DNA from 4 places in the Ornithinibacillus proteolyticus genome. Region 1 is predicted to be linked to each of the others. Evidence: riboswitches for the same ligand, from Rfam matches in the RefSeq annotation. Region 1 holds a riboswitch; each other region holds the start of a gene.

The links. Region 1 has a riboswitch for lysine ahead of AAIB49_RS06930 (YfcC family protein). Riboswitches for the same ligand answer to the same signal wherever they lie in the genome.
Region 2: linked by a shared signal. The riboswitch ahead of AAIB49_RS05830 (Na+/H+ antiporter NhaC family protein) and the one ahead of AAIB49_RS06930 (YfcC family protein) in region 1 are both predicted to bind lysine.
Region 3: linked by a shared signal. The riboswitch ahead of AAIB49_RS18775 (aspartate kinase) and the one ahead of AAIB49_RS06930 (YfcC family protein) in region 1 are both predicted to bind lysine.
Region 4: linked by a shared signal. The riboswitch ahead of nhaC (Na+/H+ antiporter NhaC) and the one ahead of AAIB49_RS06930 (YfcC family protein) in region 1 are both predicted to bind lysine.

What each region holds. Positions count from the first base shown of each region.
Region 1 is NZ_JBCPXV010000010.1:54,345-62,100, forward strand. It holds gene AAIB49_RS06925 (M20 metallopeptidase family protein) at 457-1,620, opposite strand; gene AAIB49_RS06930 (YfcC family protein) at 1,874-3,274, opposite strand; lysine riboswitch at 3,466-3,643, opposite strand; gene cydS (cytochrome bd oxidase small subunit CydS family protein) at 3,714-3,821, opposite strand; gene AAIB49_RS06935 (cytochrome d ubiquinol oxidase subunit II) at 3,833-4,858, opposite strand; gene AAIB49_RS06940 (cytochrome ubiquinol oxidase subunit I) at 4,861-6,201, opposite strand; gene AAIB49_RS06945 (hypothetical protein) at 6,214-6,351, opposite strand; gene AAIB49_RS06950 (nitric oxide synthase oxygenase) at 6,660-7,754, opposite strand.
Region 2 is NZ_JBCPXV010000008.1:37,531-45,286, reverse strand. It holds gene AAIB49_RS05845 (YunC family protein) at 1-98, shown strand, start outside; gene AAIB49_RS05840 (HD-GYP domain-containing protein) at 260-1,342, shown strand; gene yunB (sporulation protein YunB) at 1,401-2,180, shown strand; lysine riboswitch at 2,228-2,403, shown strand; gene AAIB49_RS05830 (Na+/H+ antiporter NhaC family protein) at 2,541-4,076, shown strand; gene AAIB49_RS05825 (sodium-dependent transporter) at 4,388-5,920, shown strand; gene AAIB49_RS05820 (MetS family NSS transporter small subunit) at 5,922-6,023, shown strand; gene AAIB49_RS05815 (M23 family metallopeptidase) at 6,234-7,205, opposite strand; gene AAIB49_RS05810 (YhcN/YlaJ family sporulation lipoprotein) at 7,248-7,756, opposite strand, start outside.
Region 3 is NZ_JBCPXV010000074.1:59-7,364, reverse strand. It holds gene AAIB49_RS18780 (BCCT family transporter) at 1-1,117, shown strand, start outside; gene AAIB49_RS18775 (aspartate kinase) at 1,484-2,686, opposite strand; lysine riboswitch at 2,808-2,985, opposite strand; gene AAIB49_RS18770 (AbgT family transporter) at 3,161-4,699, opposite strand; gene AAIB49_RS18765 (DUF4279 domain-containing protein) at 4,923-5,378, opposite strand; gene AAIB49_RS18760 (DUF421 domain-containing protein) at 5,693-6,283, opposite strand; gene AAIB49_RS18755 (SRPBCC family protein) at 6,596-7,051, opposite strand.
Region 4 is NZ_JBCPXV010000018.1:64,268-71,572, forward strand. It holds gene mbcS (acyl-CoA synthetase MbcS) at 1-1,422, shown strand, start outside; gene nhaC (Na+/H+ antiporter NhaC) at 1,931-3,310, opposite strand; lysine riboswitch at 3,545-3,717, opposite strand; gene AAIB49_RS10285 (DUF2207 domain-containing protein) at 3,981-5,663, shown strand; gene AAIB49_RS10290 (NAD(P)H-quinone oxidoreductase) at 5,739-6,722, opposite strand.

The sequences.
Region 1 (7,756 bases):
TTGATGCCGAAAAAGGGCACAGAGAGTGGCTGTCTGTTACCTTTTTACAAGATTGATGCGGAAAAAGGGTACAGAGAGCGGGGGTCTGTTACCTTTTTGAGAGATTGATGCGGAAAAAGGGCACAGAGAGTGGCTGTCTGTTACCTTTTTGACTGATTGTTGCAGCAAAAGGGCACAGAGAGTGTTCGTCTGTTACCTTTTTGAGAGATTGAATCAGAAAAAGGGCACAGAGATCGGGTGTCTGTTACCTTTTTGAGAGATTGATGCCGAAAAAGGGCACAGAGAGTGTGCATCGATGCCCTTTTTGAGAGAATGAAGCAGAAAAAGAGAACAGAGGGAGGCTGTCAGTGCCCTAAAAAAGGAAAGATTCTCTCCTAAAGTAAGGACTGTACCTCCCTCTAATAGATAAAAAAAGCACTAAGACATCATAAGATGCGCCTTAGTGCTAAAGTAGTTTTATTTTGTTACCAACGAAAGAAACATCTTCCCAATATTAATAATCGCACGTTCATCTACATCGAACTTCGGATGATGATGCGGATAATCACCAGCTAACGCCTCACTTCGACCACCGACAGTAAAGTAAACAGCGGGAATTTCCTTCGTATAAAAGGCAAAGTCCTCACTACCCATCATTGGTGCATCCGTCGATAGGTTCTCTTCACCAAACAATCCTTTAGCAACTTCCTCTACTCGCTTTGTCTCTTCCGGATCATTATAAATAGATGGACAATCTTTAATATATTCATAATCTACTTTCGCGCCATTTTGTGCACAGGTAGATCGTGTAACACTTTCCAATGCTTCCTCAATGATTGTGCGTGCCTCTTCATCAAATGTACGAACTGTTCCTTTTATGACCGCTGTATCTGGAATAATATTATTTGCTTCCCCACTAACAAATGAACCAACCGTTACAGCTGCTGCTTGTTGTGGATCAACACGGCGACTCACGATTTGTTGCAAATTAACGACGAGTTGACTACCTGTGACTAGTGGATCAACCGTTAGATGTGGCTGTGAACCATGTCCACCTTTTCCATAAATCGTAATATTAAAATCATCCTGTGCAGAAGAGAAGTAACCTTCTTTCACACTTACTGTCCCTAAATCTTCCGTAGACATCACATGGGCACCATAAATGACATCAACACCGTCCAAACAACCATCCTTAATCATCGGTACTGCTCCACCTGGGGTAGCTTCTTCAGCAAACTGATGAATGAATTTCACTGTTCCAGGAATCTGATCCTTATATTCACTTAATACTTTAGCAACCCCAAGTAGTGAAGCAGTGTGTAAATCATGTCCACATGCATGCATCACACCGGGCACACGAGATTGAAAGGCAAGTCCGGTTTCCTCTTGAATTGGTAAGGCGTCAAAGTCCGCACGTAACGCAATCGTTTTACCAGGTTTACCACCCTTTAATGTTCCAACGACACCTCTTCCGCCGACCTCTGTTCTCACTTCGATTCCTAGACTTTCTAAATATGCCGCTATCTTTTTAGGCGTATTCACTTCCTGATGCGAAAGCTCTGGATACATATGAAAATCACGACGAAGCTCCACTAACTCTGGATAAATTTCTTCTAATCTAGTAAATAATGATTCTAGCATAGTATATTCCTCCGATGTCTTACTGGTTAACTCGTTTATAAATATGTTCTATCTATTATACCCTTTTTGATAAAATTCTGCCCTATTTCTCTCTCCCCAAAAGTGGGTGATGGATGGAATAAACCCTTTATCCCAACCCATCACGAGCACTGATGAACGTAGCTATTCTTCCTGTTACTATCTTACAATCTGTCCATGTAAGTTTAATCTCACACGGACAATTCCCTCTTACTTGGTAGCCTTATAAAACTACTTACCAAATAAATAAATGCGCTACCGTTACAAATATTGCCCCTAGAGCATATTGAATTAATACTAATGGTAGAATCCATTTCAACCATTTAATCCAAGGAATTTTCGCGAGTGCTAATGAAGCCATTAGCACACCAGCTGTCGGTGTGAAAACGTTCGAAATTCCATCACCATATTGGAACGCAAGTACTGCAGTTTGGCGACTAACCCCTAATAAATCACTAAGTGGAGCCATAATTGGCATACTAATTGCTGCCTGTCCACTTCCAGAAGGAACAATAAAGTTTAATACACTTTGTACGACGAACATACCAATAGCTGCAAGTGCTGTAGGTAAGTCCGCAACTAGATTGGAAACAAAATAAAGAATAGTATCAATCGTATTAGAATCTTGTAGAATTCTTAAAATACCATATGCAAAGCCAACAATTAATGCCCCTTGTACCATTTCTTCACAGCCTTTTACAAAGGCATTAGCAATCTCATTCATTCTAAATCTAGCAATAATCCCTACAACAATCCCCATGATGACAAATAATGCTGCGATTTCAGTAATATACCAACCTTGTGTAATAACCCCTACAGCAAGTCCAACTAGTGTCAGCGCAAGAACAACTAAAATTGCTACCTGGCGCTTTGTTAGTCCTTGACTACTTTGATCATCAAGGCTAATATCACGTTTTTTATCTTCTTCATACATTAAGCTGATAGTCGGATCTTTTCTTACTTTTCTTGCATAGATCATCACATAAGCAATAGCTACAGCAACAAAGATAAGCCAGAAAACAATACGAACTCCCATTCCAGAGAATGTTGGTAAGCCAGCAATTCCTTGGGCAACTCCTACAGTAAATGGATTCATAAACGCCGATCCAAAACCAGCATATACCCCAACTAATATCATTGCTGTACCTGTCATCGAGTCAAATCCCATACGTAATGCAAGTGGTACCGCAATTAAAATAAATGGAATAACTTCTTCTGCCATTCCCCAAGAACCACCGCAAATCGCTAAAAATAGCATAATAACTGGGATCAAAAAGATCTCTTTCCCATTTGGTTTTTTCGTAAGGGAACCAAATGCTGCTTCGATTGATTTCGTTGCAGCTAATATTCCAAACGAACCACCAACGATAAAGATAAAGAATATTATCTCCGCTGCATCAACCATTCCTAGATGCAACGATTCAAATAACTGCATAAAGCCTGTTGGGGTAGATTCAATTGTTTGATAGGTTCCATCAGCTACAATCGTACGACCGTTTTCATCTACTACACGCTCATATTGTCCTGCTGGAATTAAGTAAGTCGTAATAGCTGTAATAATCATTAAGCCAAATAAAATAATAAAGCTATGTGGAAATTCAAATTTTTTCCGTGTTTTTGGTGAGTTTTTGCTCATGATGCACATCCCTTTCTATAAATAACTTTTTTGGGTGTGCATAGAAAACTTGAGAGAGGTATGATTGAGGTCTTTTGTTATGAGTAACGTTCCGCTAGCTGGGGTATAGCAAACGAACAAGACTAAACAAAAAAGACAACGAATAGGAAAATAACCTACCATTGTCTTTACACAATACGTTATCCTCCATCCTGATCAGTAGTTCTCCATGCACTAAAATTGCATGACAGTATGCTTCTTATTCAGAAGACACACCAGCAATAATGAATTTGACCTTCATTACGCTTCGGCAAATAATCCTTTCAGGCAATCCTCATCGATGTCATACTCCGATTGCTTACTCTTATTACCCGCACCTCTACCTCATCGAATGACAAGGTTCAATATGAAATTGAAATATAGTTCACTATATTACCAGAATAAAGCGATTTGTCAACTCTTACTTTTCCTTACCGATATCCACGTCCCGTAGCACCCACCAAAATGCCACCACTATTCCAGCAAGTATCACTAGAAATGGTGCAATAAAGATTAAAAATACATCCATAAACCATCACCTCAATGTTCCTGTTTTGATTTTCCACTGACATACTCCTTATTAAACAAGAAAAGCCGAAGCAATAAATATAACGATGGAATCAATAGAGCCAGCCCAGCAATAAATGCAATGATAAGCGCAATGGCCATCGCTTCATTCGTAAAACTGTCATACAGGGTTACATGTGGATATAATAAATACGGATAATGTGAAATACCATACCCATAGAAGGCAAATGCAAACTGTCCAATGAGAAGAACAAAGGCTACCCCATAGTTCTTCCTTCTCCAAACAAGCCACACCGTCCCCACAAATAATAATCCTGAAATGACAAACATCCACCAAAGCCCTAGAAGACGGTCATAATGTTCTGGATTGTGAAATCGAAGCTCATAAATAATTCCACCAGCAGTAATAATCGTTGGCAATGCCCAGATTAAGGCATAGCGGCGAAGTAAAGCGGTTGCGGGCTTGTCCTGTGCTTTATTCGCATACCAGGTAAGGAATACGGCAGAAATATAAAGTACACTTGAAATACTTAACACGACAATACTCCAAGTCAATGGGCTACTAAACAACGCCCAATAATCGAGAACCGGATTCCCATTCTGCATCAATACAAAACCACCTTCCGATATTGTCAATACAATGGATAATGCACTAGGCAAGAGAAGTCCGGATAATCCATACATGAATGCATAGCCTTTATGGGAACGAGAGCCGTATGTTTCAAATGCATAATAAGAACCCCGAATCGCTAAAAGTACAATCGCAATACTTACCGGTACAAGTAATGTTGTCCCATAATAAAATGCCGTTTTCGGAAAAAATCCAACAACACCAACGAAAAAGAAAACCAGAAATACATTGGTCACTTCCCAAACGGGTGATAAATAACGCTGGATGATTTTCGTTAAAATATGCTGTCTATTCGTAAAGAGACCATAAGCATTGAAAAATCCTGCTCCGAAGTCTATCGATGCAATTAAAATATACCCGAAGAGAAATGTCCATAGTACAACGATTCCGATAATCTCTAGGTCTATACTCATGATGGAACATCTCCTTTTCGTTCTGCTAGTTCTCTTTCCACCGGGTTCTTACGGAACATTCTGGTCAAAATAACAATAGATCCAATCCCAAGAATTACGTACAACCCGCAGAATAAAAGAAGCATAATATCCACATCTCCATTGGTTGTCGCTCCTTCTTGTGTACGCATAATTCCACGAAGAATCCATGGCTGTCTACCAACCTCTGCCAGCCACCAACCCGCTTCGATGGCAATAATCGCTAATGGTCCACCTAACACGATTAACCAGCGAAATAGCCTTTTATCCACAAAGGACCAGCCTCGATACTTGCCGAAAATGTAAATAAAGGAAATGGCAATCATCAGCATGCCTACACCAACCATAATATTAAATAAATAGTGGATATAAAGCGGTGGTATTTCATCTTCTGCAAATTGATCCAACCCAATGACTTCTGCTGTTGGTGAACCATGTGCAAGGATACTTAATGCATAGGGGATTCTTAACGCATACTGTACTTCCCCTTCATCGTTCATCATACCTAAGAGAATAAGTTCTGCAGCTTCACTCGTTTCAAAATGCCACTCTGCAGCAGCCAATTTTTCCGGCTGGTATTCTGCTAAGTATTTACCCGATAAATCTCCCGTGATCAGTATCGCAATAGTAAAAACAAATCCTACCTTCATCGTTAGAAGGAGTGCCTTTTTGTGATAAACATGATTGGAACCCTTTATCAAACGAAAGGCAGCAATCGAAGCAAGTACGAAGGCAGAAGTCATATAGGCAGTCCCGACCACATGGGAAACTTTAGTCGGCATTGCTGGATTAAACATCGCTAAGATTGGATTGGCATTCACAATCTCTCCATTTACCAAATCAAATCCTTGAGGTGCGTTCATAAACGCATTAACAATCGTAATAAATACAGCTGAAAATGACGCCCCAATCGCAACAGGAATTAACAGCAATAAATGCTTTCGCTGATTTTCAAATCGATCCCATGTGTATAGATAAATTCCTAAAAATATAGCTTCAAAGAAGAAAGCAAATGTTTCCATAAAAAGCGGTAGTGCTATAACATTTCCAGCTAGCTCCATAAAATTCGGCCATAGTAAAGAAAGCTGTAACCCAATTGCCGTACCAGTAACGACACCAACGGCAACCGTAATAATAAAGCCTCTTGTCCATCTCCTTGCCAACAATATATAATGCTCATCATGTTTCTTAATCCCAACCCAATGTGCAATCATAATCATTAACGGAACCCCGACCCCAAGAGTTGCATAAATAATATGAAAGGTTAGCGTGACCTCCGTTAAGATTCTACTGTAGTAAACCGCTTCCTCGTTAATCAATAATTTCCCTCCTTATCCGCTTACCAATCTGCCAATTATCGATAACAGCATGATTGCTGCAACGACAAAGGACAACCATACTAATTTCTTTTCATGCGATTGGTATATAGGCTTGGATGGTGGCTTTCTTTCCGTTTCCACTCGCTTCATCAAAATCATCCTTACTTTCATGCGATTATGTATCAGCGTTATTATGGATTATTTTTCTAATTTTATTCTATTGTGGAGGCAAGTGAGGTAGTTAATAGGGGTTGGGTTGAGATGGGGCCCTTGATATAATTAACCTATTTAGTTAAGAGATTTATTGGACAAGGCAATGGCTTATTTCCTACTTGATTAATTGCGTGGTTCTATTATGCAACTTGCAATCATCTTTATCCGTCATTTCCAACAGAGAAATTCTACTGCTCCATAAAAAATAGGAGCTGAAGGATTTCTTTCCCTCAACTCCTATTACATTAGCTTGGTTCGTCCTGATAAAAATAATTTGGTACATTCACTTGGTTGTTATATCGCTTATGGAAAATATGGGTAGTGGCAGGTGATACTGGTGGGATTAACCATACCCAGTTGCCAGTCACCTCTCTCCCGGATTCTTTTTCCTTTCGCTCAAAGCTTTTGAACTGCTTTGCTGCGGTATGATGGTCTACGAGAGTGACACCAGCCTCCTGGTAAGAATGTAATACAGCAATATTTAGCTCTACCAATGCTTTATCCATCCAAAGGGAATGATTGGATCTTGTATCTAGCCCTAGGATTTCTGCTACCTTTGGCAAAAGATTGTAGCGTTCTTCATCTGCTAGGTTACGGGCGTCAATTTCTGTTTCCATGTACCAGCCATTAAATGGTGCCATTGGGTAATCAATACCACCGATTTCCAAACGCATATCAGAAATTATCGGCACTGCATACCACTTTACCCCTAATTCCTTCAGCTCAGGATATTCCGGATGGGCTATAGGTACTTCTTTAATCATTTCCTCTGGTAGGTTGTATAATGTAGGCGCTTTTCCATCCTCCTGGATCACTAGCGGTAGGATATCGAATGGGGATTTCTTACTTTCCCACCCTAACTCTTGGCACATTTTAGTGAATTTAATCGATGTGGAATCACCAATAACTTGCTCTCCTTCAGCATATCCTGCATAGCGGACTAATTGATGGTTCCAAATACGAAGCGGATCTTTTCCATTCTTTCGTGGTGGAAATATGGTGATAGCTGACCGGATTTTTCCATTATTAGTAGCAAATTCAATATGCCTCTTTAATCTGTCAAACGCTTCGTCAGCTGTTTGGATGTCCCGCTCATCAAACACATGTAATGTATCCCAGAGCAAACGCCCGATACAACGATTACTATTTCTCCAAGCCATTTTTGCTCCGTGGGTCAATTCAAACGTTTTATGGGTATAACTCCCTGTTTGGAGAATTTCCTTTTCAATCTCTTTTATTCGCTCTTGTTGCTGTTCCTCAGAAAGTTGAAGTTCATCATAACAGGCTTTAATGAATCTTATTGCTTCATTTATTAATTTTTCATCGTGTGATGTATTCATCT
Region 2 (7,756 bases), on a different contig from region 1:
TAGAGGCACCTCTTGAAAAAGTTACTGAAGCTTCAAAAGAGCAATTTGGCTGGGAAGTAGGAATGAGTGGAAAAGAGGCCTTGAAACGAATAGCGTAAAATGTCTCCGTTGTGAGGCATTTTTTGTTGGTAAAATATCGAGGAAACCGTAGACAGATGTTCTTTCTTAAGATAGCTTTTTCATAGCAGATTTGATACTATATGGTTATAATAATGTCGAAAAATGCCGCTTTTATCAAAGGCTGGTTAGGAGTACATGAATGAGATTAGTCGCTACAGCATCAGCTCAACCAGGAGATATTCTGGGACAAACGATATATCGTGATAATGGCACCATTTTACTCCATAATGGAGTCCCACTTACAAAGAGGCTTATTGAGCGGTTAGGGCAACAAGGGATTACATATGTTTATATTGAAGATGAGAAAACAAAAGATATTGTAATTGAACCAGTAATATCGGAACGACTTCGGCAGGATGCTACATCTTCCATGAAAAGGCTCTTTGATAGTATTCAAGCACATAAACTAAACAAAAATTCCTCTGTGTTAGATGAAGAGGGAAAGAATCTAACGGATATAATTGGTAGAATTATGGCTGAAATAGATAGTCATGATGAATCGATCACACTGTTAACGGATATATATCTAACGGATGACTATGTTTTCCAACATTCTTTAAATGTTACTATTTATTCCTTAGCAATTGGTGCTGAGTTAAAGTTAAATGCAAAAGAGTTAAGTGAACTTGGTAAAGGGGCAATGCTTCACGATATTGGAAAGGTGTTCATTGATCCTGATATTGTCCAAAAGCCAGAACGACTTACAGATGAAGAGTTTGCTATCATGAAAACCCATACTACGCTCGGGTATGAGCTATTAAGGAAGAATTATAATTATTCCGCTGTTGTAGCACATTGTGCATACCAGCACCATGAAAGAATAGATGGTAGTGGATATCCACGTGGATTAAAAGGCAATGAAATTCATTTGTTTGCCCAAATTATTGGTGCAGCAGATGTCTTTGACGCAGTTACAAGTAATCGGGTATATCGTAAAGCCATGCTTCCTCATGAGGGGCTTGAGCTTCTATATAGTAGTGCTATTAATCAATTTGATATTCGAATTATTGAGGCTTTCAAAAACAGTGTGGCTGTTTATCCTAATGGAATTTCAGTTGAATTAAATGATAAACGACAAGGTGTTGTCGTTCATCAGAACAAACATATTTGTGATCGACCTATCATTAGAATTTTGAAAGAAGAGGAACGAGAGGTTGAACCATATATGATTGATTTATCAAAACAATTGAATATCATGATTACGAAATGTAATCTAATCTAAAAATTTAGTCCTACCCTCCTTAGAACAAGCATAGAATTTGTACTGAGGAGGTATTTTTATGAGAAGGCATCGAATCGGTTTTAAAGGTGGAAGAACAACACCTCCATCGCGATATATATTAATGATTTCATTTATATTAGTTATTGTGATAACGTATTTTAGCTTAGAATTTATAGATAAGAAAATAACCCCGACCATCATGGAAGTTGCCGAGACAAAAACAAGGGAATTTGCCACTAGAGGTATTAATTCTGCAGTTAAGTTTGCGGAAGAATATACGTTTGAAGATGTAGCGATAACAGAAACAAATGAGGCTGGTTATATATCGATAGTTGGTTGGGATTCCTCTGTTGTTAATAAAATCAATCGAGCAGCAACTGACCGTGTGGAAGAGTTTTTTCATAGTATGAATCGAGGAACTCCTCCCCAATATAGCGACCCTCTTGGAGAACCAGACGTGTATGGGGATACGGTGGAAGAACTTGTTGACCGTGATCCGACCGTAATCGAAATACCAATAGGCCAAGCAACTGGGAATTCTATATTAGCTAATTTAGGTCCAAGATTACCGGTAAATTTAGAGCTAGTAGGTAGTGTTGAGACAGAATTAATAGAGGAAAAAGAACAATTAGGGATTAATAATGTCTTTGTTTCACTCTATGTTCAGGTAGAGGCAGATGTCCAAATTGTTATACCATTTACAACGGAAGTGACAAAAGTAAGTACTAGAATATTGATTGACAAAAACTTAGTAATGGGTGAAGTACCAGAATTTTTTGGAGGTACAAGTGGGAATCCATCTATCGCAGTTCCGAAAGAAGACTTGCAAGATGATTAAAATCATAGTATAGTATATTCATAATTTCATAATAAACCTTATCAGATCGGTGAGGTAGAGGTGCGAACAAGATGAGTAATCAATAGGAGAATGACAACGATGATTATTGATGAAAGGCTCGTTTGCCGAAGCGTAATAAGGGTCGAACTTATTATTGCTGGGGTGTCTTTGAATAAGAGGCACACTGTCATGCTGGAAATGGGCATGGAGAACTACAGATCGAAATGGAGGATAACGTATATGCATAAGCAATGATAGGTTATTTTCTATCATTGCTTTTTTGTGTAGAAAAAGAAATTTTGACAAGCGTATCTCCATGGTCACACAGCACATACTAATTACATCAATGGAGGTAGTAATATGGAAGGAACAATTTATTCTCTTATTCCCGCAATTATTATGCTTGTTTTAGTTTTATTAACAAGAAAGGTACTCTTGTCATTAGGAGTAGGAATTGCAGTAGGTGCATTATTGATTCACGATTTTTATGTGTGGGGTAGTATAAAGGAAATCTGGGGTGCATTTTATGGGATATTCATCTCAGATGGAGCACTTAATACTGGCGGCCTTCAGTTAATCGGATTCTTACTTTTATTAGGAATGATGACTGCTTTACTGCAAGCGTCAGGAGGCAGCAGAGCCTTCGGTAATTGGATGGTGGCTAGAATTAAGACACGAAGAGGGGCACAGCTTATGGCTCCGATTTTAGGTATTATTATATTTATCGATGATTATTTTAATGCCTTAGCTGTAGGACAGATTGCAAGACCTTTAACAGATAGACATAATATTTCACGTGCAAAGCTAGCATACTATATCGATTCAACTTCAGCACCAATCACGGTTATATCACCGATTTCTAGCTGGGGAGCTTATCTCATTGGAGTTGTTGGTGGATTAGTAGTAATGACAGGATTACAGCCATTAGAGGCATTTATAAGAATGATTCCATATAATCTCTATGCAATTGGCGCATTATTACTTGTTTTTATAACGGCCTTCTTTAACTTAAATATTGGACCAATGAAAAAGCATGAAAATCATGCCATAACAACTGGTGAAGTTATTCCTAAAGGAAAAACTGTTCCAGGAGATTTAACGAATGCATTCAAGCCAAGTGCAAAGGGAAGCGTTTATCATTTAATAATTCCGATCATTGTTTTATTAATTACGACGATAAGCTCCATGATAATCACTGGAGCAAGAGCAAGTGGTGACACGGTCACAATACTTTCTATTTTTGAGAATACGAATGTTAACTTCTCCTTATTTATTGGTGGTATTGCTGCAGTACTCGTTGCCTGTCTATTATATTTAGGGCAGGGAAAACAAGAGACGAAGACGGGGATTGTATTAGTAGAAGGTATTAAAGCAATGCTTCCAGCTATCTATATTCTATTATTAGCGTGGATGATTGGTTCGATTATTTCTACTTTAGAAACAGGTGAATATCTAGCAGCAGTAGCTGAAAATGCTAATATTAGTCCTAGTATTTTACCAGTCATTTTCTTTGTTATTTCAGGTCTGATGGCGTTGTCCACTGGTACTTCTTGGGGAACATTCGGAATTATGCTGCCAATCGCCGCTAATGTCATGGCAATTGCAGATCCGGAGTTAATTATCCCATCATTAGCTGCAGTGCTGGCTGGGGCAGTATTTGGAGATCATGTTTCACCAATATCGGATACAACGGTTCTTTCTTCAACTGGAGCAGGCGCTAATCATATTGATCACGTGATTACGCAACTACCATACGCATGTATTGTAGCGGTCGCTTCCATTATCGGTTATATCTTAATTGGGGTAACAGGTAGTCTTTTAGTAGGACTATTAGCTACGATTGGTATCATTATTCTAATAGGATTAATCGTCTATACACTTAATAAGAAGCAGTAAGTATAATGTAATCGAGAAATAATCTAGAGTTTAACACTATCTTTAATAATGTCACATGGTAGATTTACTCTACCTTGTGGTGTTATTTACGGTAGAGTTAAACTCTTTTTTTATCCATAAATTCCCAAATTTTCAATAAACAAAAAATTTAAAAAATACTTTGACATAAGTAAAAAGTACCGTTATAATACAGACAAGTTCAGTAATTTCAGAAAACTAACACAACTGAAATGGCTAGAATAGCTATTCACCTGACTTATTAACACTTTACATAGTGTAATGAGAAAAAAATAACATGAGGAGGTCTTTGAATGGAAACACGTTCTCAATGGGGGACAAGAGCTGGGTTTATTTTGGCTGCAGTTGGATCTGCTATTGGTCTAGGAAACATTTGGCGTTTTCCTGCTGTAGCCTATGAAAATGGTGGAGGAGCTTTCTTAATCCCTTACTTGTTTGCGTTATTAACTGCGGGGATTCCAATCCTTATTATGGAATTTACAATTGGTCATAAACACCGTGGATCTGCTCCATTATCGTTTAGAAGAATGAATAAGAAAACAGAATTTATTGGTTGGTGGGCAGTCTTAGTTGCCTTTGTAATCTCCACATACTACTCAGTTATTATTGCCTGGGCAATGTCTTATTCGGTATTCTCTTTCAATTTAAATTGGGGGGAGGATACAGGTGGATTCTTAATGGAAGAATACCTACAGCGTACGGTTGCACCTGGTGAAATAGGTAGTATGGTTCCTGGTGTATTAATTCCATTACTACTTGTTTGGGTAATCACATTAGGAATTCTTTTTAAAGGTGTTAAAAAAGGTATTGAAATTGCTAACCGTATTTTTATTCCAGCATTGATTGTTATTTTTCTAATTATCGTTATTCGGGCAATTACTCTACCTGGTGCTTTAGATGGATTAGAAGCGTTCTTTACACCAGATTTTAGTAAGATTATGAGTGCAGATGTATGGGTAGCGGCCTATGGGCAAATCTTTTTTAGTTTATCGATAGCCTTTGCGATTATGATTACCTATTCCAGTTATTTACCAAAGAAATCAGATATAACGAATAATGCATTTATTACAGGATTTGGTAACTCTAGTTTTGAAATTCTTGCTGGTATTGGTGTATTTGGAGTACTTGGATTTATGGCAGCACAACAAGGAGTTGGAGTGGATGAGGTAGTATCGGCTGGAATTGGGTTAGCGTTTGTTGTATTTCCTGAAATTATCAACCAATTCCCTGGACTGAATTCGCTTTTTGGATTCTTATTCTTTGCATCACTTGTATTAGCAGGCTTATCATCATTAATCTCCATTACCGAAACTTATGTAGCTGGATTAGTTGATAAATTTAAAATATCAAGAACGAAAGCAGTGGCATTTGGTGGTGGATTAGCAGCACTGATTTCCCTTCTATTTGCTACACAAGGTGGGCTATATTTCCTAGACGCTGCAGATTACTTTATTAATCAATTTGGTGTTGCTTTAATAGGATTAGTAGAAGTAGTGTTAATTGCATGGATTCTAAGACAACTGAAAGGCTTAAAAGAACATGCGAACGAAATTTCTGACATAAAGCTGGGCTCTTGGTGGACGATAAGTCTAACTATTATTACGCCATTAGTATTAGGTTTTATGATGGTTAGGTTATTAAAGCAGAATTTATTAAAGGAATTTAATACTCCTACTGGTAACTATGAGGGGTTCTCCGATGCATTCATCCTTTGGGGTGGTTGGGCCGTAGCAATTGGAGCATTAGTAATTGGTATTATACTGGCCGTAACAAAGTGGAAAAAGCCCTCAGTAGAAGATGAATCTCTCAAAAAGGAGGCACAATAAGATGAGTTGGATTATTTTTATGATACTATCTATTGTCATTGTTTGGGGAGGTTTAGCAACAAGTATTTGGTGGGCAGTAAAAACAGCGAAGCAAGGAAAATAATGTAAAATAAATGTTTGAGGAAAAGGCTAAGGACATAACTTAAGAAAATTAAATGTAAAACCGAATGATATACAATACTAGCTCCGGAGCGTGGTCATTGCTCTCATTCGGTTTTTCCTTTAAGATAAATTCTTTTGTCCCAGCCTCTTCCTTTTTCATACTGCCAGTTAGTTGTTTAGAAATGGTTACTTTGGACTTTTTACTTTTTAACTATTTTCTATTCTTTGCCATTCTTTCCCATTTTCGTAAATATGGATAAGGATCAAAGGACCATTCGCTGTATCCATTATCTTTGTACATTCCATAATGCAAATGTGGTGGGAACTTTCCAGATGTACCAGGAGGTCCATATCCTGTTGATCCGACTCTTCCAATCACATCACCAGGTTTTACAATTTGTCCAACTTTAAGCCCTTCTTCATATCCGCTTAAATGGGCATAATAATGATAGATATTAAAAATGTCTCGGATACCAATTCTCCATCCACCATATAAATTCCATCCCTTCAACTCTACAACCCCATACGTAGTGGAATGGACAGGTGTTCCGTAATCAGCAAATATATCTGTACCTTCGTGTATTCGATTTCCACCAAACCCTCTACGATCCCCCCATGTATTTCGGTAACTATAATTATAATTAGTGGCAACGGGAAAATCACGGTCAGTAAGATGGATACCATTAAACTGTTTGAAAACTTTAGCTGTATTCTTAATCGTTTGTACCGTTAAATCTCTATTATAATAATTCCATAAGGCAATTTTAAAATCCTCTTCTGTATAACCATATTGTTTAATATAGGAAGCCATAGTATATAGCACGTCTTCACCATTAGTAGGGTCAGCCTTATGGTCTCCATTTCCATCCTTACCAATCCCCTGAAATAATTGAATGGTATTGAGGTCCGTGGAATTATTCCCCGCTCCATACCATAGCTCATCAGGTATTCTTATGGAGATTACTTGGTCTTCCTCAATATCCTTGTGTATTTGTCTTTCGTATTGGTCTACCGCAGCAATGAAATACCAAGGTATTTCTGTAAGGGCTTCTGTTTTTTTATATAAAGCCAATCGCTGGTCATAGATAGTTTCTTCTTTTTTTTCATCAGCTAATACAGATACTGGAAGGATGCAAAGAATAGTAAAAAGTAGTAAGACAGGACAGTATGTTTTAATTTTCATTTCTTCACCTCTTTTTGGAACAGGAATTGGACTAACGATTAGTTAGTCCGTTGTCTCCTCACTATCATGTCTTCCTTGTGGTGACTTTTCCATTTGAGAAATAATTTGATCAATGGTGTTATCATAGTTTTTATTCTGCGTAGAAGAATTATGCAGGCTTTGGATATCTTGGATTAGTGCCTGATTATCAGACACATACACATCATAGAAACCAGGAAGAATAGATTTAGCTGTTTTACTCGCGATATCAGCTGCGATTGCTCGGTCCATTTCTTCGTCATGATCATATGCAATTAATACTTCTTCATCTGTTACTAATGTAGCCACCCGGTTAAATGCTTCATTTCTTAGAATAAATCTGGCTATCATATCAGCCATTTGTGTACGATTAATGGTTGCAATATGGTCTTCTTCCGTATCCATATTCAATTGATCCCTAGTATAATGAACAAAGCCTAATTTATCATTTACGTTTGACGTGTTTTGGGTTTTATTTTCTCTGTTGGGATCTAATTCATCTAACATTTGCTCTCGTTCACCAGAGGAGTTAT
Region 3 (7,306 bases), on a different contig from region 1:
CTGGGGATTCCTAGCTTGGGCGTGTTTAGGTACGTTAACAACTATTGTCCTCATGTATGCTCATTATCATAAAGGATATCCACTTAAACCACGTGCTATTTTATACCCTATTTTCGGTGAAAAAATATTTACCAAAAGTATAATTGGTTCAACTGCAGATATTGTTTCCATTATTGCAGTTGCTGCAGGTACCATGGGTCCGATTGGATTTTTAGGTCTGCAAATTGGTTATGGACTTCACTTTTTACTAGGTATTCCAAATACGTTGGCTACGAATATTATCGTTGTTGGCGCACTAATCCTTATTGCTGCTATATCAGTAGCAAGTGGAGTTGACAAAGGTATTCAGTTCTTAAGTCGTTTAAACGTTATATTTGTTGTATTATTAACAGCAATTATTCTCATTATTGGTCCAACCATGTTTTTAATAGATTCTTTTATTAGTGCGGAAGCTTTTCAATTACAGCATTTTTTCGAAATGAATTTATATCGTGCAGATCAAGCTTGGCTTGGTTATTGGACAGTATTTTTCTGGGGCTGGTTCCTAGGCTATGCACCAATGATGGCTATTTTTATTAGTAAAATATCGCGTGGTCGTACGATAAGAGAGCTTATTATAGCTGTATCTATTATTGCTCCATTAGTTAGTAATTTCTGGTTTGCCGTTGTTGGTGGTACTGGATTATCACATGAACTAGCAAATCCTGGTTCCATTTCAACCCCATTAGATGCTGGTGGAATGCCTGCGACCGTAATGGCAATTATGGATCAACTACCAATGGGATTATGGATAGCTATTGGGTTCTTAATCGTTAGTATAGTGTTTGTATCGACTACAGTGGATTCCATTTCCTATACAGTAGCCGTAACCTTACAAGGTACAGATCAACCACAAAAGTGGATGAGAGTCTTTTGGGTCGTTTTATTCGGTATATTATCCGTCGTACTACTCACAATTGGGGAAGGTAGTATACAAGCATTACAAAACTTTATCGTTGTAACAGCAGTACCTGTATCGATATTGCTCCTTCCACCACTATGGAGTGCACCAAAAATTGTAAAGCAGATGGCAAAAGAACAACATATAGTACCTTCAGTTGAATCTACAAAGACGTGAAGGTAGAAGTTGTAAAATAAGAACTTTATAGACGAATATGTCTTACCATAACATTATTAATAAGTGAACACTAAAAGAGATTGGGCCAGAATGAAAGGCTCTATATGGAAAACCGAACTATAAACGATACTAGCTCCGGAAATATACCTAGACTCCTTTGAGAGGATAGGACACGCATGAGGCCAGGCCCCTCATGAAGTTGTCGCACTTGTACTAGAAGTGACAGCGAACTATATTCCTAAAGTGAAGTATGTGAACGATGTTCGGTTTTTCCTTTGATTAGAACCTTTTGTCCCAGCCTCTTACCTCTTAAATAGGAAAGCAAGAACCCCTAGATGAAATCCACTAGCATGCACCGCTAAAAAACTATAGATCAAAGCTTTTGCACAAAAGTAGTACTGCTTTTTCCCCATTTTCGATATCTAAAACATAAGAAATGCTGATTTCTGATGTCGTGACCTGATAAAATGGAATATCGGATTCAATTAATGTACGAAAGACTTTGGAGGCAACCCCCGTCATGTCACGCATTCCTGAACCAATAACGGATACTTTAGCAAATTGGTTTTCTATTTTGAAATAGAGCTCAGGATAGTCTTCTTTTAGATGGGAGAAGATTTTCTGGATTTGATATTCTTCCGTGTCTTTCATCGTAAAGGATAATTGTAATCCTTCATTGTTCGTGATCTGTGAGATCATATCGACATTAACTTCCTCTTGCTCCAAATGGATGAATACTCTATCAAGTAGGTGTATATCATTCTCAGGATAGTTCAATGTCACATGAATCATATCCTGATCAATCGCAACACCTGTGACCGCTTTTTTCTCTATCATTTCTACCGTTGACATAACCCAAGTTCCTTTCTCATCTGACAGTGTTTTACCTAAGTAAATAGGAATATTGAAATTCTTTGCTATTTCTACGCTTCGAGATACGAGAACACCTGAACCAAGCGCACTCATCTCCATCATTTCCTCATATGAAACTACTTGTAACCGTTTAGCATTAGGATAGATTCGCGGGTCGGTACTATAAACCCCAGCCACATCTGTATAGATTTCGCATGGGCATTGAATTGCTGCTGCAAGTGCTACCGCTGTCGTATCAGATCCTCCACGGCCAAGTGTAGTAATTTCATTGTCCGTATTAAATCCTTGGAAACCAGCGACGATAAGAACATCATATGTTTCAAAGAGTTGCTCAAAAAGCTTAGTATTAATCTTTGAAATCTTGCTCTTTAAATGATGGCCAACTGTTTCGATACCAGCTTGGTAACCTGTAAGAGGCTTAGATTTTACTCCTAGATCATTTAGAATAATAGATAGATAGGAGATGGTCTGCTGTTCACCGGTTGTTAGGAGGACAGCCAAATCCTGTTCGTTAGGTGATTGAGTAATCATACTCACCTGTTCCAATAGTTCATCTGTTGTCTTCCCCATTGCACTAACGACTACTACTAGCTGTTCTCCCTGTCTCACGCGGTCCTTCAAGTAGCCTGCTATACCTTTAATTTTCTCTAGACTACTAACACTCGTACCGCCAAATTTAAGTACATTTCGTTTCATAATCTTCCTTCTTTCTACGGATGCTGCTACCTCCAAGATGGTCAGAAATTGGGCATAGTATTATCCCAACAACAAAAAAACAAGCCGAGTATTCCGACTTGTTTCATGATCTGTCCTATGTACAAGTGGAAGCACTCCATTATTCAAAGAATAATGACAGACTGCATACTCTTAATATACAATCCAACAGAGACCTGTCTGCAAACAGAGCTCTATTTCGGCAAAGGCCCCTTTCGCTTACTACAATTTGCAGATTTATATAGTAAGTTACTGATGACATTCGCACCTCATCCAGTTAGTATTCAATTAATATTGTAAGTATATGAAAATTTCGCCGAATTGTAAACCAATAGCTTAAAAGTTTATCAAACTATTTTTAGATAATAGCCTATTTCTCAATATCCCTTCTTTTTCCATAGCGTTTTGTAACGAAAAAAGCATTGCCTCTAATGAAGCAATGCTTTTTAAAAATGATTAAGGATGATATTCTAATGGTCCACCTGGTCCAAGTGGTAGTCCTAATAGCATCCAGACAATAAGCATAATCATCCAGCTAATTAGGAAGAATATAGAATATGGAACCATTGTGGAAATTAACGTACCAATACCCATTTTTTTATCATATTTCTGTGCAAATGCGATAATTATTGCAAAATAAGTCATCAATGGTGAAATGATATTCGTAGAAGAGTCTGCAATACGATATGCCATTTGTGTTAACTCTGGTGAATACCCAAGCTGCATCATAATTGGTACAAAGACCGGTGCCATCATCGCCCATTTTGCAGAAGCACTTCCGATAAACAAATTAATAAATGCGGTAATCAAAATAAATAGAATAAGTAACGGAATACCAGTTAAATTAACACTCCCTAGAAAATCCGCACCATAAACACCTATAACTAGTCCGATATTTGTTTCATTAAAGTATGCTACAAACTGTCCCGCTGTAAATGCCAACACAATAAATGTTCCCATAGATGCCATGGTATCTGACATTTGGCTAGCAACATCCTTATCGCTTCGAATGGATTTGGTAACAATTCCATATGTTATACCAGGAATAAAAAATAGTATAGCAATAATTGGTACTAATGAACTCATAAATGGCGATCGAATTATTTGTTCCATTGCATCGCCCTCTAAACCGCGCATCGGTGCGTTTGGTGGAACTACAAGCAACATCGCAAGTACGATACCGATTACCACTGTAATACTAGCCCAGATTAGACCTTTTTTCTCAATTGCTTGAAGACCTTCCAATTCTTCTTTTTGATCACCTTTATAGGCGCCAAGTCGTGGTTCTACAATTCGTTCTGTAACCCACGCACCGACAAATGTTAATACGAATACCGAAACAGAAATAAACAACCAGTTCATTGCTATGTTCATTGTCTCTGCATATGCTGGGTCAATTATTGCAGCTGCTGCAATCGTCAGCTCCCCTAACATCGCATCCGTACCAGATAATAATAGATTAGCACTAAATCCTCCAGAAACACCAGCAAATGCGGCCGCCAGACCAGCTAGTGGGTGCCTACCAATTGCAGCAAAAATAAGTGCTCCTAGTGGTGGTAATACAACATACCCTGCATCAGATGCCACACTAGACATAATACCAGCAAAGACTAATCCTAACGTTATGAATCGATTAGGTACTGATAATACAAATCCTCTAAGAAGTGCGCTTATAAGCCCTGTACGCTCCGCCACTCCTATTCCTAACATCGTCAGTAGGACAACACCCAATGGAGCAAAGCCGATAAAGTTATCTGTCATACTTGTGAATATATATTGTATTCCCTCAGCACTTAAAAGGTTTTTGATTTCTACTGTCGTTCCTTCTTCACCAGGGTGTTCAACACTAATACCTAATGGTTGTAAAGCCGCCGAAAGCAGAATAACAAAAAGTGCCAAAATTGCAAACAATGTTGCTGGATGGGGCAGTTTATTCCCAACTAGTTCAATCCTATCTAAAGAGCTTTGAAATAGCCCCTTTCTTTTTTTCGCCATAAAAAATAGTCCTCCTAAATGCTAATTCTGTTGTTGTAAATTAAACTCATTTCTGAAAATTCAGATTAATAAGCAGGGTGAACACATTCTATCATTTCATAAAATAAATGCACAAATGACATAATAACAGGTTCTAGCCTATTTTTCAAATTAATATTAAATGGTTTCCACTAATTAACAATTCTTAAACTATTCACCTTTTAGATGAGTACTTTACTTTTTATTATTCTTCGTCGGTATCCTCTACAAAGCCGGAAATATAGTCATCAATTTCAAATTCTGCACCTATGTTAAGTGCAAATTGCATTACTTCTAACTCCAAGACATATCCAGGAGAAAGCCCTTCTTCTACATAAACAACTGCTTTTAACTTAGGTTCTATTTGAAATTCTCTTATTAATTCGTTAATAATGTCCACTTTATCTTTAAAGACATGAACTACTTCTTTCATTAACTTTTCGAAATCGTAGGTTTCAACTATACCTGTACTGTATACCCATTCGGTAAATGTGTGTTGTCTTTTTATCTTAGGATTGTTTATGTTTACCCACTCACCTAATTTTATCGTTTCCGTGGGGTTAATTCCTAACCTTTCTGTTACTATTGAAAGTGGAAAATCCCATTCAGGCTCTGTACTTGAAAGGGAAAAATAAATCTCAATTGATGTATCTTTAAACATATGAACCACCCCTAAAATTCTATAGGCTTAGCGCTACTACTACGTGTCTAATTAATTTCCAACCTGTATCATATAATTTTTTCTTTTCTTTTATAATGGTCTGCCCCTATCCCGTTGTTATCCTATATTCGACAAAATTTTCAAATCTCCTTCTTTAATTAATAAGGGAAAGGGATGGTAAAAAGTGCTATTATACTCGAAAATACTTTCCTACTTTCCTAAAAAAATAACCCTCATCAAATGAAGGTTAATCAATCTGCAAATCTATAACGTCTTGTAACTATTGTCTTAGCATCGTCACGAAAAAAAAGTACTTATTGTAAATGTTTAGGTATATCATCAGCTTTGTATTTTAAGGTTTCAGTGAAAATATTATCTGGTGATTGATTATTGGTTTCTACTTGTTGTCCGTTTTGAATGAACTTAATCAGGTTTTGAATATCTTCTTTTGTGGCAGGCTGTTTTTCCAGTTTTAAAGTGTATCCTAATTGTCCATTAGATTCTAATGTAGCATATTGAACATCACCAATATTAGAAATCCCTGCGTTCCGTAGTCGTTCTTCTAGTTTATCAACAGTTAATCTATGTTTTTTTAAATTGTTTTCCATTAACTTACCATCTTCAATAACAGGTGCAGCTTTACCAGATAGCGCTGTTTCTGCATTGTCAAATTTTAATTGGATAAATTCCGCTAGAATTAAAAAAAGCACCAATAACCCAGCAATCCCAAAAGTAGTCCAAAGCCCCCGGCCAGAGACAGGTTGAATGAGCAATGTACCAATAGCGATCATCATAACCGTTTGGGGAATAGTCATTTGAGAGATTGTTTTTCTTCCACCAATTCTTAAAATGATCGTTCCCACCATAAAAATAAGAAATGTTTGCCAAACTAAGTTTAAATCCACAACAATCATATCCTTTCTTTTATTTATGCTTTAGAATATGATTTGTCTAGGTTTTGATTTTATACGGAAGGACTGGGGTTTGGACCTTCTGTTTCCGTAAGTGGGCTTTAGTCCATTACTGCACGTCTTTAATATATACTCAAAACATAATCTTTTATTAGCAATATACAATCAGATTTAATTTGTTGCACTGTTGTGTTACCCTCCAGAAGTAGAAATAGATTGATCTATAATGGTTTAGTTACAGACTTTTTACTAGGCAACTCAGAAACTCAGATATAATGTAACCCTTATCTGACTCCCTAGTCTGTTTTATTCAACATCTTCTGCAATCCTTTTTAGTTCTTTAGTACGAGAGCTAATAAAATTTGCCATATATCTCTCCAAAAATAATTTGTCTACAATAATACCAACGATACCGAACGGTGACTTATATTCAAAGATATCTATCATTATAGTCCCGCCATTCTTTTCTACGAATCGATGAGTATGTGTAAAAGAATTAAAAGCGCCTTTTACCATGACATCAACAAACATGGTGGGCTTTTCCATATGAATTACTTTTGCTGTTAACTTTTGTCTAATACCGAAATGGGTAGCTTCCCAAGTAACAGTATCGCCCTTCCTTAATAGACCTTGAGTAATCCCACCAACAGCTTCTTCCTTAGTTTTAGAAGTAGTTTTAGTATGTATTTCTACGTTTCTTGCAAGGTCAAAGCATACTTCCCTTGATGCTAGAATAAATTGCTCATGCTTAATAATAGGCATTAGCTATCTCCTTTATAATAAAATTATTATAAGCAATGTTCATATCCTCTTTCACTTAATCGATAAGAATACCGAAATTCTATAATAAAAGTTTCTCTTGCTACTTAGATAAATAAACCGCTGTATATTTAGATTCCAATAAAAATATAACATCACTAGTTTACGATACATGCTTATAGTAATAAAAGAATCAAAACCACCAGTGTGAACTGGTGGTTTGCTCTGCGGCTTGAAGCCTCTTTTACCGGCCTTGGC
Region 4 (7,305 bases), on a different contig from region 1:
AAGATCGGAAATATATTTAAGGAACAAGGTCTTAAAAAGGGAGATAGATTACTAGTTATGCTGCCCCGTCTCATTGAAACATATGAAGTATATATTGCAGCATTAAAAACTGGCATTATCATTATCCCTAGTTCAGAGATGTTGCGAACAAAAGATTTGCAGTATCGAATTTCGCATGGAGAAGTAAGCGGAGTCGTATGCCATTCAGATTATACGGACGAATTTAGGGCGATTGACCAGTATGAGGAGCTTACGAAATTTACTATAGGTAATTCTATTGATGGATGGAATCATATAGATAGTCTAAAGACTTCTGTATCCGATCAATTGGATATCGTTCCAACATCCAGAGATGATCTTGCATTTTTACCATATACATCAGGTACAACGAGTAATCCAAAGGCGGTTATGCATACCCATGCTTGGGGCTATGCCCATATGAGTTCTGCACCAGTACATTGGCTTGGAATCCATGATGGTGATACCGTTTGGGCGACGGCAGCTCCAGGCTGGCAAAAATGGGTATGGAGTCCATTTTTATCTGTATTAGGAACGGGTGCCACCGGGTTTGTATATAGCGGAAAATTTGAACCAAAGAAATATCTATCATTAATAGAGACTAATAAAATCAATGTATTTTGTTGTACACCAACTGAATATCGTCTCATGGCGAAACTAGATAATCTACAGGACCATGATTTATCAGCAGTCCACAGTGCTGTTTCCGCTGGAGAACCTTTAAATCGTGAAGTTATCGACCAATTTGAAAAGCATTTTAATATTACGGTTAGAGATGGCTATGGTCAAACGGAAAATACATTATTATTAGGATTTTTAAAAGGTATGAAAGTAAAAGCGGGCTCAATGGGGAAACCAACTCCAGGAAATAATGTACAATTAATTGACGAGGACGGAAATCCTGTCAAAGTTGGAGAAGTTGGCGACATAGCAATTCCACTAGATACCCCAGCACTATTTAAAGGGTATTACAAGGATGAGGACCGTACGAGGAAAACCCGTCGTGGTAACTTCTATATTACAGGTGACCAAGCTTCATTAGATGAGGAAGGATATTTCTGGTTTGAAGGTAGAAATGACGATATTATCATTAGCTCAGGCTATACAATCGGTCCCTTTGAAGTAGAAGATGCTTTGGTCAAACATTCAGCGGTAAAAGAATGTGCTGTCATCGCTAGTCCAGATGAAATTCGTGGAAATATCGTGAAGGCATACGTTGTTCTACAAAGTAACGTGGTAAATAAAGGGGAGAAGTTAGTGAAAGAATTGCAGGATCATGTGAAACAATTAACTGCTCCATATAAATATCCAAGGGAAATTGAATTTATTGATGAACTACCGAAGACATCATCAGGTAAAATCCGCCGTGTTGAGTTAAGACAGCGTGAAAAAAATCAAGCATAAGAATAAACTTCCATCTATTGAGGTACTATCCTTTAAAGATGGAAGTTTTTTAATAGAATGAGGGAGGGAAACGGAATAAGATAACAGAGTGAGTGCGTCAGGGTCCTAAATGACGACTGAAAGCAGAAAAAGGTAATAGATAGAATGCCTCAATTCCCTACATGAGGAAAGGGTTAGAAAAAGGTAATAGAGAGAGCACTCCAGTACCCTAAATGAGGGAGGAAAGCGAAAAAAAGGGTACAGAGAAATCCTCTATACCCAAAATAAAGTAGTAAGCAAAGGCGGTGTCAAATAAAGTGTGTAAGTTTAAATACACTCCAGGGTTAGTTCTTAAATATGAATATTACCCTTGGAATTGAATGGGATTTATCCGGTGATGATGAGTTTTACGGTATAATTTTAGTGTGGTTGAGACAAATCGTTTTAATTCCAATTTTATATAAAGGGAGGAACAATCCCTCGCCACTATAACGTGATAAACCACTAATCACGGTTCTTCACTAGGTTACTATTCCCCCTTATTCCCTTGCACCTTCGTAATGCCAATTCCACTAAAGATATAAATCAAAGCAAAGATTATTCCAAGATAAGTCATCGGAGCATAAAGGAAGAATTCTCCAGTTGATACTTGTAGTGTTTCCGCTACAAATGCTCCTGTAACGCCCCATGGGATGAGTGGAGCTAGAGCGGTTCCAGTATCCTCCATCGTACGAGACCAGTTTTTACGATGTAGACCAAATTTGTCATATAGTGGGCTTATGATTGGACCGATGACAGCGTATGTCACATAATAACTTCCGGTAATGGTGAATAGAATACCGTGTAGAGCTAAACTAGAGCTCATCATAGCCTTACCGCTTTTAGCTAGTGCGACAATTTTGTCTAAAAGAATATGAACAACTCCGGCTGATTTTAATGGGGATCCAAATACCGCAGCACTAATAAGCAAAGCAACGGTACCCAACATACTCGACATTCCGCCTCGTTGTACAATCTCATCCACGATTGGTATGTTTGTTGCTTGAGAGTACCCATTATTTAATGCTGAAAATACTTCCAAAACATCTCTTCCTTGGAAAATAACCGCCAATATACATCCAGCAATAATACCTACACCGAATACAGGGAGTGTTGGCTTTTTAAAATAAATTAAGAGTAAGACAAGTAGTGGTGGAATAATTAATATCGGGTTGAGATTAAAATTCTCGCTCAACGTGGATAGAATCAGATTCACATTCTCGCTATTCTCGATTTGCCCACCGAATTGGAAGCCTAGAATCAAATAAAGGACTAATGAGATAAGATAACCTGGAATCGTTGTCCAGAGCATATGTTTAATATGGTCAACAAGCTTCACCCCAGCCATGGTTGGTGCCATAATCGTGGTGTCAGATAAGGGAGAGAGTTTATCTCCAAAGAATGCCCCAACTACAACAGCTCCAGCCGTGTAATGTACCGGAATACCAAGACCTAGCGACACACCCATTAAGGCAACCCCTACTGTACCAATGGTTCCCCAGGAAGTTCCTGCCATAATAGACATAAACGAACAGACAAGTGCAGTAATAATTAAGAAAAAGGACGGGTCAATGCTTACCAAGCCATAATAGACAATTAATGGAATGGTTCCAGACAGCATCCAAGCACCGATTAACATCCCCACAGCTAGCAGTATCAAAATAGCTGGAAGCATCGATTTAATGGTTTCAATTAAGTCTTCTTCTATCTTTTCCCAGGATATTCCCCAGATAAGTGATAAGGTGATCACGACTACCCCAGCTGTAATGAGTGTAATAGTGGTAGGGGTTCCAAGATATATGATGCCGCCTAAAACGACAGTAAATGATAACACAAGCAGTAGAATCGCTTTCCAAGTTGATAGTTTCATAGTTTTTTCTCCTTTTTTATGAACTTGCTTTGTAACGATGTATGTAGCCTTTTATAATTCGCACAGTAAATCAAGTGCGCTTTTGTCGACTATTCTCGTTGAGCTAGTTTATTCATTTACCTTACCTCCAATGCCTAAAAAGTAGCCTGTCTTAAAAATGGAGATAGAAAAAAAGACACAAAAAAACAATGACAGAAAATAACCTATCATTGTTTCCAATATGGCATCTTCCATTCGATCAGTAGTTCTCCATGCAGACCTGCATGACAGTATGCCTCTTATTCAAAGACATCCCAGCAATAATAAGATTGACCCTTATTACGCTTCGGCGAGCATTCCTTTCCACAATCATCATCGATGTCATACTCCGATTGATTACTCATAATGTTCGCGCCTCTACCTCACCGACCTGGTAAGGTATTATTAAATTTTTCAACAAATTATACTATACTAGATAATTTGGTATGTTTGCAAGTATTTGGAATCATCAGGGTATTGGATTGTATGCAAGCGGGAGTATGTTAGCATTCTACTATATTGGTAGCTGGTAGGGCTTGTTTTACAACTCCAATTCAATTCGTATAATTGCAATTAGATGTACACCTCTATCTAACATACCTGAAACCAAATCCATCCAACATCCGTATATAAACTAAAGGAGTTGCTTTTTATGAAAAAACTGATCGTTACGGTCATTTTCCTATTTACCTTTTTCATTTTTGTAGAGCCAGCATTTGCCGAAGTGGATTATGTTATTAAGGATGTTCAGATAGATGCCTATTTAATGGAAAGCGGGGATGTTGCGGTAAAAGAAAGGTTCACGTATGATTTTGAAGGTGAATTTAATGGTATTACTCGCACGATAATTCCGAAGAAAGGTAACGCTATTGAAGATTTTGTAGCAAGTGAAGCTGGATCGCCATTGAAGGTAGAAAAAGAGGATAGCGAATATAAAATCTATCGAAAAGGTAATGAAGAAACGGTAACGATAGAACTCGGTTATACGATTATGAATGGGGTAGAGGTGTATCAGGATGTTGCCCAGTTCTACTGGCCATTTTTTGATAGTAGTAATGAATCGGTATATGAGAACATGACGATTTATGTACATCCACCTGCTAGGGCGGTTCAGGTTACGGCTTATGGTTATGATGAAGCATATGATACAGCAGAAGTAACAGCGGATGGTGGTGCCGTATTTTCATTAGGTTATGTGGAAGATGGGAAGAATGGGGACATTCAAGTAGTATATGATGAGACACTTTTTGGTGCTGCTCCATTAACCAGTGAAAAAATGATGAAAGATTCGATTCTGGAACAAATAGCAGATAATGAAGCTAAGCTAGCCGCGTTCCAGGATAGGAAAGCATGGTTAAATCGTATCGCTCCTTATATAGTTGGTGGCTTTGGACTATTTCTTGTTCTATTGCTCTTCGTCAGCATACGGCAAAAAATGGAGCTAAAACATGATGTGCAACGCCGTATAAAAGAGGAGTTAACGATACCTAAGCTTAACATGAGCATACCAGCAACAATCTATTATACTAATTCATTCACACCGAAAGACCAGTTACTAACGTCATCTTTATTAGAATTAGTTCGGAAAGGTTATGTGCGAACAAAAAATCAAGAAACGTTCTTGTTAGTCGATCGTTATACCGAGTATGACCATGAGTACATGTTAATCAACTTTTTATTTGATACGATTGGTAATGGAAAAACATTTAGATTTAAAGAACTGCAAACATTTTTAGAGGATGAATCGAATCATAATGATTACAACAAACATGTTCAAGCATGGATATACGCAATAAAGCAAGAAGTAAAATCGAAAGAACTTACTAAAGCAAAGAAAGGCTTTAGATGGACGGTTGCCCTCTTGAGCTTGCTACTTGTTCCATTAGCCGTTTTCTTTGGTATTCATGAACTGTTTATGTGGATGGCAGTTTCTATTATTCTGTTTCTTGGATTACTTGCTTTTAGTATTTTTTACAATCCGAAGACATTAGAAGGTGCGAAGATTTGGGAGGAATGGAAACAGTTTAATAAGAACTTCGATAGAATACCACCCAATCAATTGGAGAAATGGAGCACAGATGAGCAAATCATCGCTGTTAACTATGCATATGGTATGAATGATAAGGGAATAAAAATATGGAATAACCCAATATTCACATCGAATAAAAGCATGGATTCATCGAACGTTATGATGTATCTGCTTCTTGCATCAACTGCGAATCTGCACTTTAGTGAGGCAGATACGGTTACTGCTGCAACTACTAATTCATCCTCCACGACGACTGTAGGGACTGGTACAGGAGTAGGCGGTGGTGGAGGTTCGGGTGCTTTTTAACCATGTAAAGTGCTTAGTGGGAGGATGCCCACTAAGCATTGTTTTTTTGTGCAATAGGGTAACGTGCACATTTGTTTAGCTTGATGAATCGACTTTTAAGATGATTTTCCCGATGTTTTTATTCTCTTCCATGTGTCGATGTGCTTGTTGAACATCCTCAAAAGCAAAGACAGAATCGACAATCGGTTTAAGCTGTTTGGATTCAAATAGTTCTATCGTAGCTTGGGAAAAATCAACTGTTAGCTTCGCCTTATATTCATCACTTCTAGGTGTCAGTAATGTGCCTGTTAGTTGAACTCGTTTGCTCATTAGTTCCATCAAGTTCACTTCTACTTGTGCTCCCCCAAGGATACCAATTAATACCCAGCGACCATCCACCTTAATACTAGATAGGTTTTTGTTCCAATAGGATGCACCGACAAAGTCTAGTATCAGATCGACCCCTTGACCATCGGTAATGTGCGATACTTCCTCAGAAAAATCCTTTTCCTTATAATTGATTCCGTAATCTGCGCCTAAGGATTGTGCAAAATCTAGTTTTGCTTTTGAGCCAGCTGTTGTGATAACGTTTGCTGAAGAAATCTGTTTTGCCAGCTGAATTGCTGCAGTTCCGACACCACTTCCGCCAGCATGGACAAGTACGGTTTCCCCTTTGTTCAGGCTACCTAACCAATATAAGGTTTGATATGCGGTTAGAAATACTTCTGGAATGGCCGCTGCCTCTTCAAAGGATAAGCCTTCTGGAATAATCATTGCTCGCTCTGCTGGCATGATTGCATATTCTGCATACCCTCCACCATTCACAAGCCCCATCACCCGAGTACCGACTTTTACTTCTGTATTCGGTCCGACTTCTTCCACGATACCAGCTACTTCAATTCCTAGAATGGGATTCGTCATATAACCGGTCCGACCTTCACGATTAAGAATATCCGTACGATTAATTGCTGCGGCTTTTACATTAATTAATAGTTCACCTTCACGGGGTTCTGGCTTCGGTACATCTGTCACATGTAATTGTTCCGCTCCACCCGGTTGTTTCGTCATAATCGCTTTCATATTGATAACCCTCTTTTATGTGGATTTTTTTGAATGATAATTCCTTTTTAGGGTATCAGATGTTGGTGGTGGGGTTCAAGTGAGGGTGCTTGAAGTGTGTGGATAGTGCCTTTTTACTCCAGAACAATCGCACACATGACATGTTTCGACAACATGATTGTTTGACCAAGAATCGATGAGATGAAATAGTTTGGGATTAGAATTCGTAACTTTTCAAATTAACCACTTCGTATGTGTGATTACTATACTTTTGTACATGTTCCTACAAAAATCAAGTGTGTTATGGCGGCTTATTAACCCCAAAACTTACAGAGTATAAAACTCAGCAGGAGAATTTTTGGTTGTAGTTTATATCTTGAATTGTTGGTATTAGAACTAAGATACATCACCAAAAAACATGATATCAAGTCTCATTAATACCTAAAATTACAGAGTACTAAAACCACCCGGGGTAACGACAACTATTCAAGATGGTCTCATTAATACCTAAAATTACAGAGTACTAAAACACGTGATTTATCTACCTTCACCAAGAAAAAGTCTCATTAATACCTAAAATTACAGAGTACTAAAACAATCGACA